DNA from 2 places in the Knoellia sp. AC549 genome. Region 1 is predicted to be linked to the other one. Evidence: predicted binding sites of a transcription regulator. Region 1 holds the regulator's gene; the other holds the start of a gene.
The links. Region 1 encodes HspR, which represses chaperone genes until heat shock. Its sites were predicted from a motif close to AAGTTGAGTCNNNNNGACTCAACTT; they were not measured.
Positions count from the first base shown of each region.

Region 1 (7,599 bases):
GTCAACGTTGCCGTCCCGTCGGGGCCGACCTCGACGTCGAACGCGCCGTCGTTGGCCGTGACCGTGTGGGCCGACGGGTCGGCGTTCGTGATGCTGATCTTGGCGCCGGGCGCCACCGAGGCAGGCACCGTGTACTTGAACCCGTTGATCGAGATGACCGCCGCTTCAGCCTCAGCGGTGGCTGACGCGGACGGGGACGGGGACGCAGGCTGGGCGGTGTCCGACGTCGACGGAGAGGGCGTCGAGGACGTGGACGACGTCGGGGACGCTCCCCCAGCGTCCGTGTTCGAGGAGCCGCATGCCGACAGCCCCAGGGCCAGCACGGGGACGAGCGCGAGGAGCATGATCTTGCGGGTCATGGTGGTGCCTCCGATTCCAGTGGCCGAGACCTCGGCCGCATCGATAGGGGTTCGGCGCAGGGATGAATCCGGATTGCAACGCAGCGACCGGCGCCTTTGGTTGGGTTCAGGATCGGCTCGCCGGTCAGGGCTTCGCGGCATGGGTCGGATGCTGCGTCGTGGTCGCTGGGAACAAGGGCATCCAACCAAGAGTTGAGTCGAGTGAACGCAAGTTTGGACGCACGAATTTGCTCTGCGGCATACGCCGTCCTAACTTGAGTGCAAGCAACTCAACCCCGCTCAACACGCAAGGAGATCCACATGGCCCGCGCAGTCGGTATCGACCTCGGAACCACGAACTCAGCCGTCGCCGTCCTCGAGGGTGGCGAGCCCACGATCATCGCGAACTCCGAGGGCGGCCGCACCACCCCCTCGGTCGTCGCCTTCACCAAGGGCGGTGAGGTCCTCGTCGGCGAGATCGCGAAGCGTCAGGCCGTGACCAACGCCGACCGCACCCTGCGCTCCGTCAAGCGCCACATCGGCACCGACTGGACGAGCGAGGACATCGACGGCAAGAAGTACAACTCGCAGGAGATCAGCGCCCGCACGCTCCAGAAGCTCAAGCGCGACGCCGAGTCCTACCTCGGTGAGCCGGTCACCGACGCCGTCATCACGGTCCCCGCCTACTTCGACGACGCCGAGCGCCAGGCCACCAAGGAGGCCGGTGAGATCGCGGGCCTCAACGTCCTGCGCATCGTCAACGAGCCCACTGCCGCGGCCCTCGCCTACGGCCTCGACAAGGGCAAGGAGGACGAGCTCATCCTCGTCTTCGACCTCGGTGGTGGCACCTTCGACGTGTCCCTCCTCGAGGTCGGCAAGGACCCGGAGGACGGCTTCGCCACCATCCAGGTCCGCGCCACCTCCGGTGACAACCAGCTCGGTGGTGACGACTGGGACGACCGCGTCGTCCAGCACCTCCTCACGACGGTCAAGAACAACACCGGCGTCGACCTCGCCAAGGACAAGATCGCGATGCAGCGGCTGCGCGACGCCGCCGAGCAGGCCAAGAAGGAGCTCTCCTCGGCCAGCTCGACCAACATCTCGATGCAGTACCTCTCGATGAGCGAGAACGGCCCGATCCACCTCGACGAGACGCTGACCCGCGCGCAGTTCGAGCAGATGACCAAGGACCTGCTCGACCGCACCAAGCAGCCGTTCCAGAACGTCATCAAGGACGCCGGCATCAACGTCGCCGACATCGACCACGTGGTCCTCGTCGGTGGCTCGACCCGCATGCCCTCCGTGAGCTCGCTCGTCAAGGAGCTGACCGGTGGCAAGGAGCCCAACAAGGGCGTCAACCCCGACGAGGTCGTGGCGCTCGGCGCCGCCCTCCAGGCCGGTGTCCTCAAGGGCGAGCGCAAGGACGTCCTGCTCATCGACGTCACGCCGCTCTCGCTCGGCATCGAGACCAAGGGTGGGCTCTTCACCAAGCTCATCGAGCGCAACACGGCCATCCCGACGAAGCGCTCCGAGGTGTTCTCGACGGCCGAGGACAACCAGCCGAGCGTCCTCATCCAGGTCTTCCAGGGTGAGCGCGAGATCGCGCAGCAGAACAAGGCGCTGGGCACCTTCGAGCTCTCCGGCATCGCGCCCGCCCCGCGTGGCGTGCCGCAGGTCGAGGTCACCTTCGACATCGACGCCAACGGCATCGTCCACGTGACGGCCAAGGACCGCGGCACCGGCAAGGAGCAGAAGATCACCATCTCGGGCGGCAGCGCGCTGTCCAAGGAGGAGATCGAGCGCATGGTCAAGGACGCCGAGGCCCACGCCGAGGAGGACAAGGCCCGCCGCGAGGAGACCGAGACCCGCAACCAGGCCGAGTCGCTCGTCTTCTCGACCGAGAAGTTCCTCGCCGAGTCCGGTGACAAGCTCAGCGACGACGCGCGCAAGCCCGTCGACGAGGCGCTCGTCGCCCTCAAGGACGCCCTCAAGCCCGAGGCGCAGACGTCGCGCGAGGACATCCAGTCCAAGATCGACACCCTCAACGAGGAGTCCCAGAAGATGGGCGCCGCGATGTACGCCGCGGCGGCCGAGCAGGGCGAGTCCGGTGACGCGCCCGCCGGCGACGGGACCGAGGGTGCTTCGGCCAGTGACGCCGGCTCGGACGACGACGTCGTCGACGCCGAGGTCGTCGAGGACGACGACACCGAGAACACCGAGGAGAAGAAGTGACGGACTCCAGTCGGGGAGACCGTATGCCGGGTGAGGACGAGGTCTTCGACGGCGAGATCGTGGATGCCGAGATCGTGGACGGAGACGATGCCGCCGAGCAGACGTCCGACACGTCGGACGCCGACGCGATCAACACCGAGTCCGTGAACGACGGCGAGGAGGTGGCTCCGGCAGCACCCGGCGCCACCGCCTCGCTGGCGGACCAGATCGACGCCATCGACACCGGCGACGCCATCGACACCGGTGACGCCGGGGGTGGGCACCCGGACACGGCGCTCGCGGCTCAGCGGCTCGACGACCTCCAACGCCTCAACGCGGAGTACGTCAACTACAAGCGTCGCGTCGACCGCGACCGGGCAGCCGTCCAGGAGCGGGCGGTGCGAGACGTCCTCGAGACGGTCCTGCCGGTGCTCGACGACATCCAGCTGGCCCGTGACCACGGCGACCTCACCGACGGTCCGTTCGCGGCGATCGCCGACAAGCTCGAGGCCAGCCTCGGCAAGTTCGGCCTGACCCGCTTCGGCAGCGTCGGCGAGGCGTTCGACCCGACGCAGCACGAGGCCCTCATGCACGCTGCGTGGGACAGCACGAACTCCGAGCTGCCGAGCGACGCGACGAGCACGACGGTGGTCCAGGTCCTCCAGCCCGGATATCGCACCGGTGACCAGGTCCTGCGCCCCGCGCGGGTCGCCGTCGCCGACCCTGAATGATGCAGCGTGATTCGTCGTTTCTCGAGAGGAGGCGCTGATGGCGAGTCAGGACTGGTTCGAGAAGGACTTCTACGCGATCCTCGGCGTCCCCAAGGACGCCGATGCAGGTGCGATCAAGAAGGCCTACCGCAAGCTTGCTCGCACGCACCACCCGGACAAGAACCCCGGTGACACGGCGGCCGAGCGGAAGTTCAAGGACATCGGCGAGGCCAACGCGGTGCTGTCCGACCCCAAGCAGCGCGAGGAGTACGACGCGGTGCGTCAGATGGCGCAGGGCGGCGCTCGCTTCACCGCAGGCGGCGCGGGCGGCAACGGCGGCTTCGACGACGTCTTCAGCGCGTTCGGTGGCGGCGGCGGGTCCCGCGTCCGCTTCGACACCGGTGGTGGGTCGTCCTACGGCGGCTACCCCGGGGGAGGCGGTGGCGAGGACATCAACGACCTCTTGGCCCAGATGTTCGGTGGGGCCGCCGGCGGTGCCCCCGGACGCGGTGGACAGGCGGGGTATGCCGGGTACGGCGCCCCCCGCGGACCGCGCAAGGGCGCCGACGTCCAGGCCTCCACGACCCTGCCGTTCCGTGACGCCGTCGAGGGCTCGACGGTGACGCTGCGGACGGCTGAGGGGCGCACGATCACCGCGCGCATCCCGGCCGGCGTCAAGGACGGACAGAAGATCCGCCTCCGGGGCAAGGGGCAGCCGGGCGAGCCCGGTGCGGCCGCGGGCGACCTGCTGCTGGCCGTCTCGGTCGAGAAGCACCCGGTCTTCGGGCGTGAGGGTGACCACCTGACGATCGACCTCCCGGTGACCTTCGCCGAGGCCGCGCTCGGCGCCACCGTGGCGGTTCCGACCCTCGACGGCAGCCAGGTCAAGGTGCGCATCGCGCCCGGCACTCCGTCGGGTCGGGTCCTGCGCGTCAAGGGACGCGGTGTCGCCGGCAAGAACGCCACCGGCGACCTGCTTGTCAAGGTGCAGGTCATCGTCCCGGATGCCCTGTCCGACAAGGCTCGTGAGGCCGTCGAGGTCCTGCAGGCCGAGAGCGAGGGTCTCGACCCGCGAGCCGAGCTCGCTGACCGGGCGAAGGTCTGACCGTGGCTGCCCGCCAGCCCAGGCCGCGGCGAGATGACGAGGCTCCGGTCTTCGTCATCTCGGTCGCGGCCGAGCTCGCGGGCATGCACGCCCAGACCCTGCGTCAGTACGACCGGCTCGGGCTGGTCACCCCGTCACGCACCCGAGGCGGCGGGCGTCGATACTCCGCGCGCGACGTCGAGCTCTTGCGCGAGGTACAGCGCCTCTCGCAGGAGGAGGGCGTCAGCCTCGCCGGGGTGGCGCGCATCCTCGAGCTCGAGAACCAGGTCGACGAGCTGCGCGCGCGCCTCGCCGAGGCCAGCGCCGAGGCCGAGCGGCTCCGTCTCGCCGCGGCGGGCAGCTCACGGGTGTTCTCCGTCGGCCCTGGCGGCGAGATCTTCGCCAGCCGACTCGGCGAGCGACCGCGGCGCAGGCCCGGTGGCGGGTCGGCGTCGCAGGCACTCGTCCTCTGGCGCCCCTGATCGGCCGGCTGCAGCGCCCGGGAGCCGCTGAGCTGCATACTGACGCCGTGACCGAGCATCTCCTCCTCTTCCCCGAACGCGACACCGCCGAACAGATCGCGAGCGAGCTCGCCGACGAGGGCTTCTCCGAGGTCCGCGTCCTGCGGGTCGCCCACGCGGGGGAGGACGACTCCGAGGACCACGACTGGGGTGTCCACGTCCGTGAGGACATGGTCGAGGACCAGGCGGGTCCGGTGGAGAGCGGCCTGCGCGACCGCTTCACCGCGCTCGCGGAGGAGCACCACGGCTGGTACGACCCCGAGCCCGACGCCTGAGACGCCGCCGAGCGGGTCGCCGAAGTGACCCCTGCGCCTGTGGGGGACCCAGTGGCCCGACCGCGCACTCGCCTCCGATGCCTCCGGACGGAGGCAGCCTGTCAACCCACCCCCGTCCCCTGTCATGAGGCAGACGTTGCTGTCAGGCGGCAACGGGCCCCGATTTGTCCGATTGTCCTTGTCCACCGGACAAAGGCGGGCGTCCTCCCGCCAACGTTGAGGAATCAACAGGTCGCGGGTCTAGCATCGGCTCACCGAGGCCAGCGAGGTCCTCGGGTGCGACGTGACGAGGAGACGATGTGGCTGGATCGGCGCCCATCCTGGAGATGACGGGCATCACCAAGACCTTCCCCGGTGTCAAGGCCCTCTCCGACGTCACCCTCACGGTGCGCCGCGGTGACGTCCACGCCATCTGCGGTGAGAACGGTGCGGGCAAGTCGACCCTGATGAAGGTGCTGTCCGGCGTCCACCCCCACGGCACCTATGACGGGACGATCCGCTTCAACGGCGACGTCGTCACGTTCAACAACATCCGCGACTCCGAGCACGCCGGCATCGTGATCATCCACCAGGAGCTGGCGCTCATCCCCGAGCTCTCCATCGCCGAGAACATCTTCCTCGGCAACGAGGAGACCAGGCGCGGGGCCATCGACTGGGTCAAGACCAACAACCGCGCCCGCGACCTGCTGGCGCGGGTCGGCCTCGAGGAGGACCCCGAGACGCCGATCAAGAACATCGGCGTGGGCAAGCAGCAGCTCGTCGAGATCGCCAAGGCCCTGGCCAAGGACGTCCAGCTGCTCATCCTCGACGAGCCGACAGCGGCGCTCAACGAGGAGGACTCACGTCACCTGCTCGACCTCATCAGAGGCCTGCAGGGCAGGGGCATCACCTCCATCATGATCAGCCACAAGCTCAACGAGATCGAGGCGATCGCGGACGCGATCACGATCATCCGCGACGGTCAGACCGTCGAGACCCTCGACGTGCGCGAGGGCGCCGTCGACGAGGACCGCATCATCCGCGGCATGGTCGGTCGTTCACTCGAGTCCCGCTTCCCCGACCACACGCCCGACATCGGCGAGGTGATGTTCGAGGTCAGGAACTGGACCGTGGCCCACCCGCAGGTCCCCGACCGGCTCGTCGCCAAGCAGTCCGAGTTCTACGTCCGCCGGGGTGAGATCGTCGGCTTCGCCGGGCTCATGGGCTCGGGTCGCACCGAGCTCATGCGCTCGATCTTCGGCCACTCCTACGGCACGTGGATGAGCGGCGAGATGACGCTCAACGGCAAGCGGGTCGACCTGCGCAACGTGCCGGCCGCGATCGACGCCGGGATCGGCTACCTCACCGAGGACCGCAAGAGCCTGGGCCTCAACCTGCTCGACGACATCAAGTCGACGACCGTGTCGGCCAAGCTTCCAGAAGATCGCGCACAACCTCGTCATCGACCGCAGGGCCGAGCACAAGGCGGCCGACGAGTACCGCAAGGCGCTGCGCACCAAGACCCCGTCGGTCGACTACGGCGTGGCCAAGCTTCTCGGGCGGCAACCAGCAGAAGGTCGTCCTGGCCAAGTGGCTGTTCACCGACCCCGACCTGCTCATCCTCGACGAGCCCACGCGCGGCATCGACGTCGGCGCGAAGTTCGAGATCTACGGGATCATCCAGCGCCTGGCGAGCGAGGGCAAGGGTGTCATCGTCGTCAGCTCCGAGCTGCCCGAGCTGCTCGGCCTCAGCGACCGCATCTACACGATCAGCGAGGGCCGGATCACCGGTGTCCTCGACAAGGCCGCAGCGGACCAGGAGTCCCTCATGCGCCTCATGACCAAGACCGGCTCAGCGAGCTCCGCCCCTGAATCCACCCCGAAGGACGCTGCATGAACAAGCTCAAGGAGATCTTCGGGGGCGACACCCGCCAGTTCGGGATGATCTTCGCCCTCGTCTTCCTCATCGTGCTCTTCCAGTTCCTCACGGACGGGTTGACGCTCGACCCCGGCAACGTCATCAACATCTTCCAGGGCAACAGCTACATCCTCGTCATGGCGATCGGGATGGTGCTCGTCATCATCGCCGGCCACATCGACCTCTCCGTCGGGTCGGTCGCCGCCTTCGCCGGCATCGTCGTCGCCATCGCGATGCGCGACTGGGGCATCCCCTGGTACGTCGGCATCCTCCTCGGGCTCGGCATCGGCGCCCTCGTCGGCGCCTGGCAGGGGTTCTGGGTGGCCGTCGTCGGCATCCCCGCGTTCATCGTGACCCTGGCCGGCATGCTCATCTTCCGCGGAGCCAACCAGTTCGTCGGCAACTCCAACACCGTCCCGGTGCCCGAGGACTTCCAGCGGATCGGCTCCGGCTACCTCCCTGAGTGGGGACCCCGCACCGGCTACAACAACCTCACCGTCCTCATCGGGATCCTCGTCTGCGCGGCCATCGTCTTCGGCACGCTGCGCAACCGCCGCAACCAG
Region 1 covers NZ_OZ409890.1:2,171,932-2,179,530, forward strand. The annotation lists gene ACZZ98_RS10485 (cupredoxin domain-containing protein) at 1-359, opposite strand, end outside; gene dnaK (molecular chaperone DnaK) at 660-2,570, shown strand; gene grpE (nucleotide exchange factor GrpE) at 2,567-3,280, shown strand; gene ACZZ98_RS10500 (DnaJ C-terminal domain-containing protein) at 3,318-4,364, shown strand; gene ACZZ98_RS10505 (heat shock protein transcriptional repressor HspR) at 4,367-4,825, shown strand; gene ACZZ98_RS10510 (ribonuclease E inhibitor RraB) at 4,873-5,139, shown strand; partial or broken gene mmsA (multiple monosaccharide ABC transporter ATP-binding protein) at 5,466-7,015, shown strand; gene mmsB (multiple monosaccharide ABC transporter permease) at 7,012-7,599, shown strand, end outside.

Region 2 (7,599 bases), 340 kb from region 1:
CGTCAACGAGGCCGCGAAGGCGGATGTCAACGCGGTGGACATCTGGGACATCAACTCCTACGAGTCGCTCTACTACGAGTACAGCCGGTTCAACACCAACGTCACGGACCTGTACGCCCCCAACCCGTACCGGTCCTCCGACCACAACCCAGAGGTCATCGGGATCAACGTGGGCCCGACGGCCTCGGGCGTGAGCGCGACGGCCGACCAGATCACCTACGGTGCGGCTGGTTCGGTCGTGGCCACCGTGGCTCCCTCGGATGCCACCGGAACGGTGACGGTCTCGAACGGCGCCACCCAGCTCGGCTCGGCGGCGCTCTCCAACGGGACGGCCACCGTCCCCCTGGCGGCGAAGTCCCTCGAGCCCGGCACCCACGTGCTGACCGTCTCCTACTCGGGTGACGGCTCGTACCTGCCCTCGAGCACGACGGTCAGTGTCACGGTCGTCAAGGCGGTCTCGACGCTCACGGCAACCGCCAGCCGCACCACCCTGCAGAAGAACAAGGACACGACGACCCTCACCATCACGGTGGAAGCCACGAACGTGACGCCCACCGGCACGGTCACCGTCCTGGTCGACGGCGTGACGAGGACCGTCACGCTGAGCGCCAACGGGACGGCCACCCTCGTCCTGGGACCGTTCACCTCGGCCGGCACCAAGTCGATCCAGCTCACCTACTCCGGTGACGCTCGCGTCGCCTCCGACACCTTCACCACGTCGGTGACGGTGGTCAACGGCAAGCCCAAGTAGGCATCAATCTGAGCACGACGAGGGGGTCCGGCGAGAGCCGGGCCCCCTCGTCGTTGGCCCAGACGACAGTCAGCCGACCACGGCCGCGCGGGCCCCGAGCGGCATACGATGCATTCATGCGTGCGATCTGGAAGGGCGCGGTGTCGTTCGGGCTGGTCAACGTCCCCGTGCGGCTCTACTCGGCGACCGAGAATCATGACGTGCAGTTCCGGCAGGTGCACCGCGAGGACGGCGGCCGGATCAAGTACAAGCGGACCTGCAGCATCGACGGCGAGGAGGTCGCGTTCGACGACATCGCCAAGGGCTACGAGACCGAGGACGGCGACATGGTCGTCCTCACCGACGAGGACTTCAAGGACCTGCCGAGCAAGTCCTCCAAGGAGATCAACGTCGAGAAGTTCGTGCCGACGGAGCAGATCGACCCGATGCTGCTCGACAAGAGCTACTACCTCGAGCCCGACAAGACGGCGACCAAGCCCTATGTCCTGCTGCGCGAGGCGCTCGAGTCCGAGGGCCGGATGGCCGTGGTCACGGTCTCGATCCGCACCCGGATGACGATGGCCGTGCTGCGGGTGCGGGAGGGCGTCATCGTCATGCAGACGATGCTGTGGCCCGACGAGATCCGCAAGCCCGACTTCGCCAGCGTCGAGCAGGCCGAGGACGCGACCGACAAGGAGATGGCGATGGCCAAGCTTCCTCATCGAGCAGCTCGCCGGCGACTTCGAGGCCGACGACTACGAGGACGACTACGCCATCGCCCTCCAGTCGCTCGTCAAGGCCAAGGTCGAGGGCGGCGAGATCAAGGCACCGGCTGCCAAGGCCGAGGAGTCCGGCGAGGTCGTCGACCTGCTGGCCGCCCTGGCGAAGTCGGTCGAGAAGGCCAAGGCCTCCCGCGGCGAGGCACCCGCGAAGCCGGCCGCCAAGAAGTCCGCGGCCAAGCCGGCGTCCAAGCCGGCCAAGAAGGCTGCCGCCAAGAAGTCGACCACGAAGAAGGCCGCCAAGAAGGCCTCCTGACCCACATCGCAGGTCGGTATGCCGGCCAGTCCGGGGGTGGCCGATGATGGGCTCATGCCCGAAGGCCACACCCTCTTCGCTCTCGCCCGCGACCTCGACACCGCCTTCAGGGGGACGTCGCCGACGGTGACGAGCCCGCAGGGCAGGTTTGCGCAGGGCGCCGCGCTCGTCACCGGGCACGAGGTCCTCGAGGCGACGTCGTGGGGCAAGCACCTCTTCGTAGAGTTCCTCGGCGACCGGATCCTGTGGGTGCACCTGGGCCTGATCGGCTCCTTCAGGATCGACACGACGTCGTATGCCGGTGAGCTGCCGGTCGTCGGTCAGGTGCGGTGCCGCTTCGTGACGGACGACCATGTCGCCGACCTGCGTGGGCCCATGGTGTGTGACGTCGTGACGCCGGAGAAGGTCGACGAGGTCCTCGCCCGGTTGGGCCCGGATCCGTTGCGGGCCAGTGACATCCGCTCTGACCCCGACCTCGCGTGGAGGCGGATCCAGCGGTCGGGCAAGTCGATCGCCGAGCTGCTCATGGACCAGTCGGTGCTGGCAGGGGTGGGCAACGTCTATCGGTGCGAGGTGCTGTTCCGGTTGCGGGTCAACCCTTTTCGCCCCGGCAACAAGCTGCAGCGCAAGACCTGGCGGGCCATCTGGGAGGACCTCGTCGCCCTGCTCCCCCTCGGTGTCGCGACCGGGAGGATCGTCACGGTCCACGACCAGGTCGACGCGGTCGCGCAGGCGCTCGAGGCCGGTGAGGACGTGCGCCTGTCGACGCGCGACTCCTACGTCTACAAGCGTCAGGGTGAGGCGTGCCACGTGTGCGGCTCGCGGATCCGCACCCAGCTCGTGGCAGGCCGCAACCTCTTCTGGTGCGGCAACTGCCAACGCCGCGGCTGAGTCCCCCACGCAAGCCCTCCACGCATCGAGCGTGAGGACAACAAAATTCGGTGGCGGACGGCATACCTGCGTCGTCACACTGGACCACGGACGAGCGAGAGGAAGCAGTCGGAGCGGCGTGCCGCCAACCGGTCCTGCGCATCGCCTCTCGTCGATGGATCCACTGGCATGCCCTGTCATGGCTTCGGGTTCAACTCCCGCTCAACAGACAGGTGGCGCCGGGCAGGTTCACGGATCGCCGCGCTCTGCGGCCCGGGTGGTCAGGTCGACATCCGACGCCCCGCGCGACGCTCCGCTGCCCGGCACCATCGTCAGCCATCTCGTCTGCCCTGCACCATCCGTCCCGGCGCACCCTGAAGGAGGCTGCCCATGCTCTTCATCCATGTCACCGTCCCGGCCCACACCGCCGCGGTCGAGCTCGTCGACGGCACCCCTGTTCGGGTGCTCGAGCCGGGCCGCCACCGTCGGGCGCGCCGGGCGACCTACGTCCACGTGGACCTGCGCGAGCAGCTGCTCGCCGTCTCGCCGCAGGAGATCCTCACCGCCGACGGCGTGCAGGTGCGCGTCTCGGCGGCGGTGCGGTGGACCGTCGCGGACCCGGTCGCGTGGCTCGCGCGTGCTGCGGACCCGCTCGGTCTGGTCTACCTCGCGACGCAGGTGGCGCTGCGCGACTGCGTGGCGGCGCTGACCCTCGACTCGGTGAGCCAGCGCGGGTCCGGTCTCGACGCGGCGACGCTCACGGCCGCCGTGGGTGCTGCCGCGCGTCCGCTGGGCATCTCGGTGGTCGAGGTCGTGGTCAAGGACGTCATGGTCCCGGTGGAGGTCCGGGCGGCGACGCTCGAGCTCGCCACGGCGCGCCAGCGTGGGGCGGCCCAGCTCGAGATGGCCCGGGCCGAGACCGCGGCGCTCCGCTCGCTCGCCAACGGCGCCAAGCTGCTCGACGACCACCCGGCGCTGGCCCGGATGCGTCTGGTCCAGTCGGCGCCCTTCGGGACGCAGCTCGTCATCAGGGTGGGCGACGACGAGCCGGCCCCGTCCGGACCCGTCTGACTGCCGGCCTCGCGTCCCACGGGTTCCTCTCACTTCGCTTGACCGCCGCGGTCAGGCGAAGTGAGAGGGACCCACTTCCGGCGGGAAAGGTGGGGCGGCCGTCTGCCCAGAGCGAACATGAGTCCCCTCGGCTCAGCCCCAAGGAACACTGTGCGGGTATGCCGCGTTGGACGCCTTGACACACCTTGCCCTGCCGAATCGTGACCGGACCTGCGTGAACGGGCCCCGCGGCATACAGGCAGCGGGGATAGCATCGAGGTGACTCAGAAATCAGTCAGGAGCCAGCAATGTTCGAACGGTTCACAGACCGGGCCCGTCGGGTGGTCGTCCTCGCGCAGGAAGAGGCGCGCCTGCTCAACCACAACTACATCGGCACCGAGCACATCCTGCTCGGCCTCATCCACGAGGGTGAGGGTGTCGCGAGCAAGGCTCTGGAGAGCCTGGGGATCTCGCTCGACGCCGTCCGCGAGCAGGTGCAGGAGATCATCGGCCAGGGCCAGCAGGCCCCGACCGGTCACATCCCGTTCACGCCGCGCGCCAAGAAGGTCCTCGAGCTCTCGCTGCGTGAGGCGCTGCAGCTCGGCCACAACTACATCGGCACCGAGCACATCCTGCTCGGCCTCATCCGCGAGGGCGAGGGCGTCGCCGCCCAGGTCCTCGTCAAGCTCGGCGCCGACCTCGGTCGGGTCCGCCAGCAGGTCATCCAGCTCATCTCGGGCTACCAGGGTGGCAAGGAGGGCGCTGCGACCGGAGTCGGTCAGGGTGGCCCCGCCGAGGGCACCCCCGCCGGCTCGCTCGTGCTCGACCAGTTCGGTCGCAACCTCACCGTGGCGGCCCGCGAGGGCAAGCTCGACCCCGTCATCGGGCGTGAGAAGGAGATCGAGCGGGTCATGCAGGTGCTGTCCCGCCGCACCAAGAACAACCCGGTCCTCATCGGTGAGCCCGGCGTCGGCAAGACCGCCGTCGTCGAGGGCCTCGCCCAGGACATCGTGCGCGGCGAGGTCCCCGAGACGCTCAAGGACAAGCAGCTCTACACGCTCGACCTCGGCGCGCTCGTCGCCGGCAGCCGCTACCGCGGTGACTTCGAGGAGCGCCTCAAGAAGGTCCTCAAGGAGATCCGCACCCGCGGCGACATCGTGCTGTTCATCGACGAGATCCACACCCTCGTCGGTGCCGGTGCGGCCGAGGGCGCGATCGACGCCGCGAGCATCCTCAAGCCGATGCTGGCCCGTGGTGAGCTCCAGGTCGTCGGTGCGACGACGCTGGACGAGTACCGCAAGCACATCGAGAAGGACGCCGCCCTCGAGCGCCGCTTCCAGCCGATCCAGGTGGCCGAGCCGACGCTGGCCCACGCCATCGAGATCCTCAAGGGGCTGCGCGACCGCTACGAGGCGCACCACCGTGTCTCGATCACCGACGGCGCGCTCGTCGCGGCAGCCAACATGGCCGACCGCTACATCAACGACCGCTTCCTCCCGGACAAGGCCATCGACCTCATCGACGAGGCCGGCGCCCGGTTGCGCATCCGCCGGATGACCGCACCGCCGGACCTGCGCGAGTTCGACGAGAAGATCCAGGCCGTCGTGCGCGAGAAGGAGTCGGCGATCGACGGGCAGGACTTCGAGAAGGCCGCGCGTCTGCGCGACGACGAGAAGAACCTGCGCAACGAGAAGACCCAGCGTGAGACCGAGTGGAAGTCCGGTGACCTCGACGTCGTCGCCGAGGTCGACGAGGAGCTCATCGCCGAAGTTCTCGCGGCAAGCACCGGCATCCCGGTCTTCAAGCTGACCGAGGAGGAGTCGAGCCGGCTGCTCCACATGGAGGACGAGCTGCACAAGCGCGTCGTCGGCATGGACGACGCCATCAAGGCGCTCTCGCAGGCGATCCGTCGCACCCGCGCGGGCCTCAAGGACCCGCGTCGCCCCGGTGGCTCGTTCATCTTCGCCGGGCCCACGGGTGTCGGCAAGACCGAGCTCGCCAAGACGCTCGCCGAGTTCCTCTTCGGTGACGAGGACAGCCTCATCCAGCTCGACATGTCCGAGTACAGCGAGAAGCACACCGTCTCGCGGCTCTTCGGGTCGCCTCCCGGCTACGTCGGCTACGAAGAGGGTGGCCAGCTCACCGAGAAGGTGCGGCGCAAGCCGTTCTCGGTCGTCCTCTTCGACGAGGTCGAGAAGGCCCACCCCGAGATCTTCAACTCCCTGTTGCAGGTGCTCGAGGACGGCCGCCTCACCGACTCCCAGGGTCGGGTCGTCGACTTCAAGAACACGGTCATCATCATGACGACCAACCTCGGCACGCGCGACATCACCAAGGGCGCCCTCGGCTTCACCGCCGGCCCGGACACGACGAGCAGCTACGACCGGATGAAGAACAAGGTCACGGACGAGCTCAAGCAGCACTTCCGTCCCGAGTTCCTCAACCGCGTCGACGACACGATCGTCTTCCCGCAGCTCACCCGCGAGGAGATCATCCAGATCGTCGACCTCGAGATCGCCAAGCTCGACAAGCGGCTCAAGGACAAGGACATGGGCATGGAGCTCACGCCCGCGGCCAAGTCCCTGCTCGCCAAGCGCGGCTACGACCCCGTGCTCGGTGCGCGACCGCTGCGTCGCACCATCCAGCGCGAGATCGAGGACGTGCTGTCCGAGAAGATCCTCTTCGGCGAGCTCAAGTCCGGCGAGATCGTCGCGGTCGACGCCACCGGCGAGGGCAAGGACGACACGTTCACCTTCGAGGGCACGCAGCACGCTGCCGCCATCGAGGTCCCGGTCGTCACGGCCGGCGCCTCGGCTCCTCCGAGCGGCGGGGCTGCTGCCTCGGGCGAGTAGCCCGTCGCGTCACCCAGCCAGACACGAAGGCGGGGTATGCCGGAACGAGAGTTCCCGGCATACCCCGCCTTCTGCGTTGGCGGGAGGCCTCAGGAGAGGCGAGCGAGCATGGTCTGCATCTGCTGGACCTGCTTGGCCTGGGTGACGTTGATGTCGCTGGCCATCTCGCTCACCATCTCCTCGCCCGCGGTCTTGCCGTGCTCACCGACCATCGTCAAGGCGCCCTGGTGGTGCTTCGTCATGAGCGTGAGGAAGAGGCGGTCGGCGGCCACCCCACTGGCCCGCCCCAGCTCAGCCATCTGGGCCGGGGTCGCCATGCCAGGCATGCCCGCGTGGTCGTGGTCGCCAAGCCGTGGGTTGGTGGCCTGGGGTGGCACGTCCTGCTTGCGGTCCTCGAGCCAGGTCGTCATGGCCAAGATCTCGGGCTTCTGCTCGTCACCGATGCGGGCGGCGAGCGACTTCACCTGGGTGTCGGTCAACCGCGGCAGTGCCGTCTCGACCATGACGAGTGCCTGGGAATGGTGAACGATCATGTCTTGGTAGAACGTGACGTCACCGGCCGCCACCGTCGGCGTCGGCTGCGCTGTGGCCGCCGCACTACCGCTCAACGTCTTATTGGGCTCACCCGGCGCCCCAGGCTGGATCACTGGATCGCTCGAGGTCGGGCCCGGGGTCCCAGGGACGGGCTGCGGCTTCTCTTCGCCGGAGCATCCCGCGACGGCGAATGTGAGGACGGCGGCGAAGGTGACGGCGGTCGAGTGACGACGAGTCGGCATGTGCGGCACTGTAGTTGGCCTCTCTGTCCGGGGTGCTGTCAGGAACGGACAGAACTGGCCGGTAGTGAGTTCTTACCTTCCCTTTACCCTGCACGCGGAACTTTTGGACGACCATGACCTCACCGCACAATCACCTGGGCAGTCCCCTGGCTGCCCAACTTCAGGAGGAACCATGAGGCTATTCCGCACAGTGGGGGTGGCGGCTGTCGCCGTGCTCGCCGCCAGCGGCTGGGGCGTGGCTGCGGCCGGCGCCGCTGACGTCGAGCCGGAAGCAGTCGGCAAGTCC
Region 2 covers NZ_OZ409890.1:1,833,604-1,841,202, reverse strand. The annotation lists gene ACZZ98_RS08790 (Ig-like domain-containing protein) at 1-751, shown strand, start outside; gene ku (non-homologous end joining protein Ku) at 868-1,812, shown strand; gene ACZZ98_RS08780 (Fpg/Nei family DNA glycosylase) at 1,820-2,656, shown strand; gene ACZZ98_RS08775 (slipin family protein) at 3,026-3,706, shown strand; gene ACZZ98_RS08770 (ATP-dependent Clp protease ATP-binding subunit) at 3,994-6,537, shown strand; gene ACZZ98_RS08765 (DUF305 domain-containing protein) at 6,627-7,313, opposite strand; gene ACZZ98_RS08760 (LVIVD repeat-containing protein) at 7,486-7,599, shown strand, end outside.
Region 2: a site for HspR is predicted at 3,821-3,845, ahead of ACZZ98_RS08770 (ATP-dependent Clp protease ATP-binding subunit). Genes of this name have one in related genera too.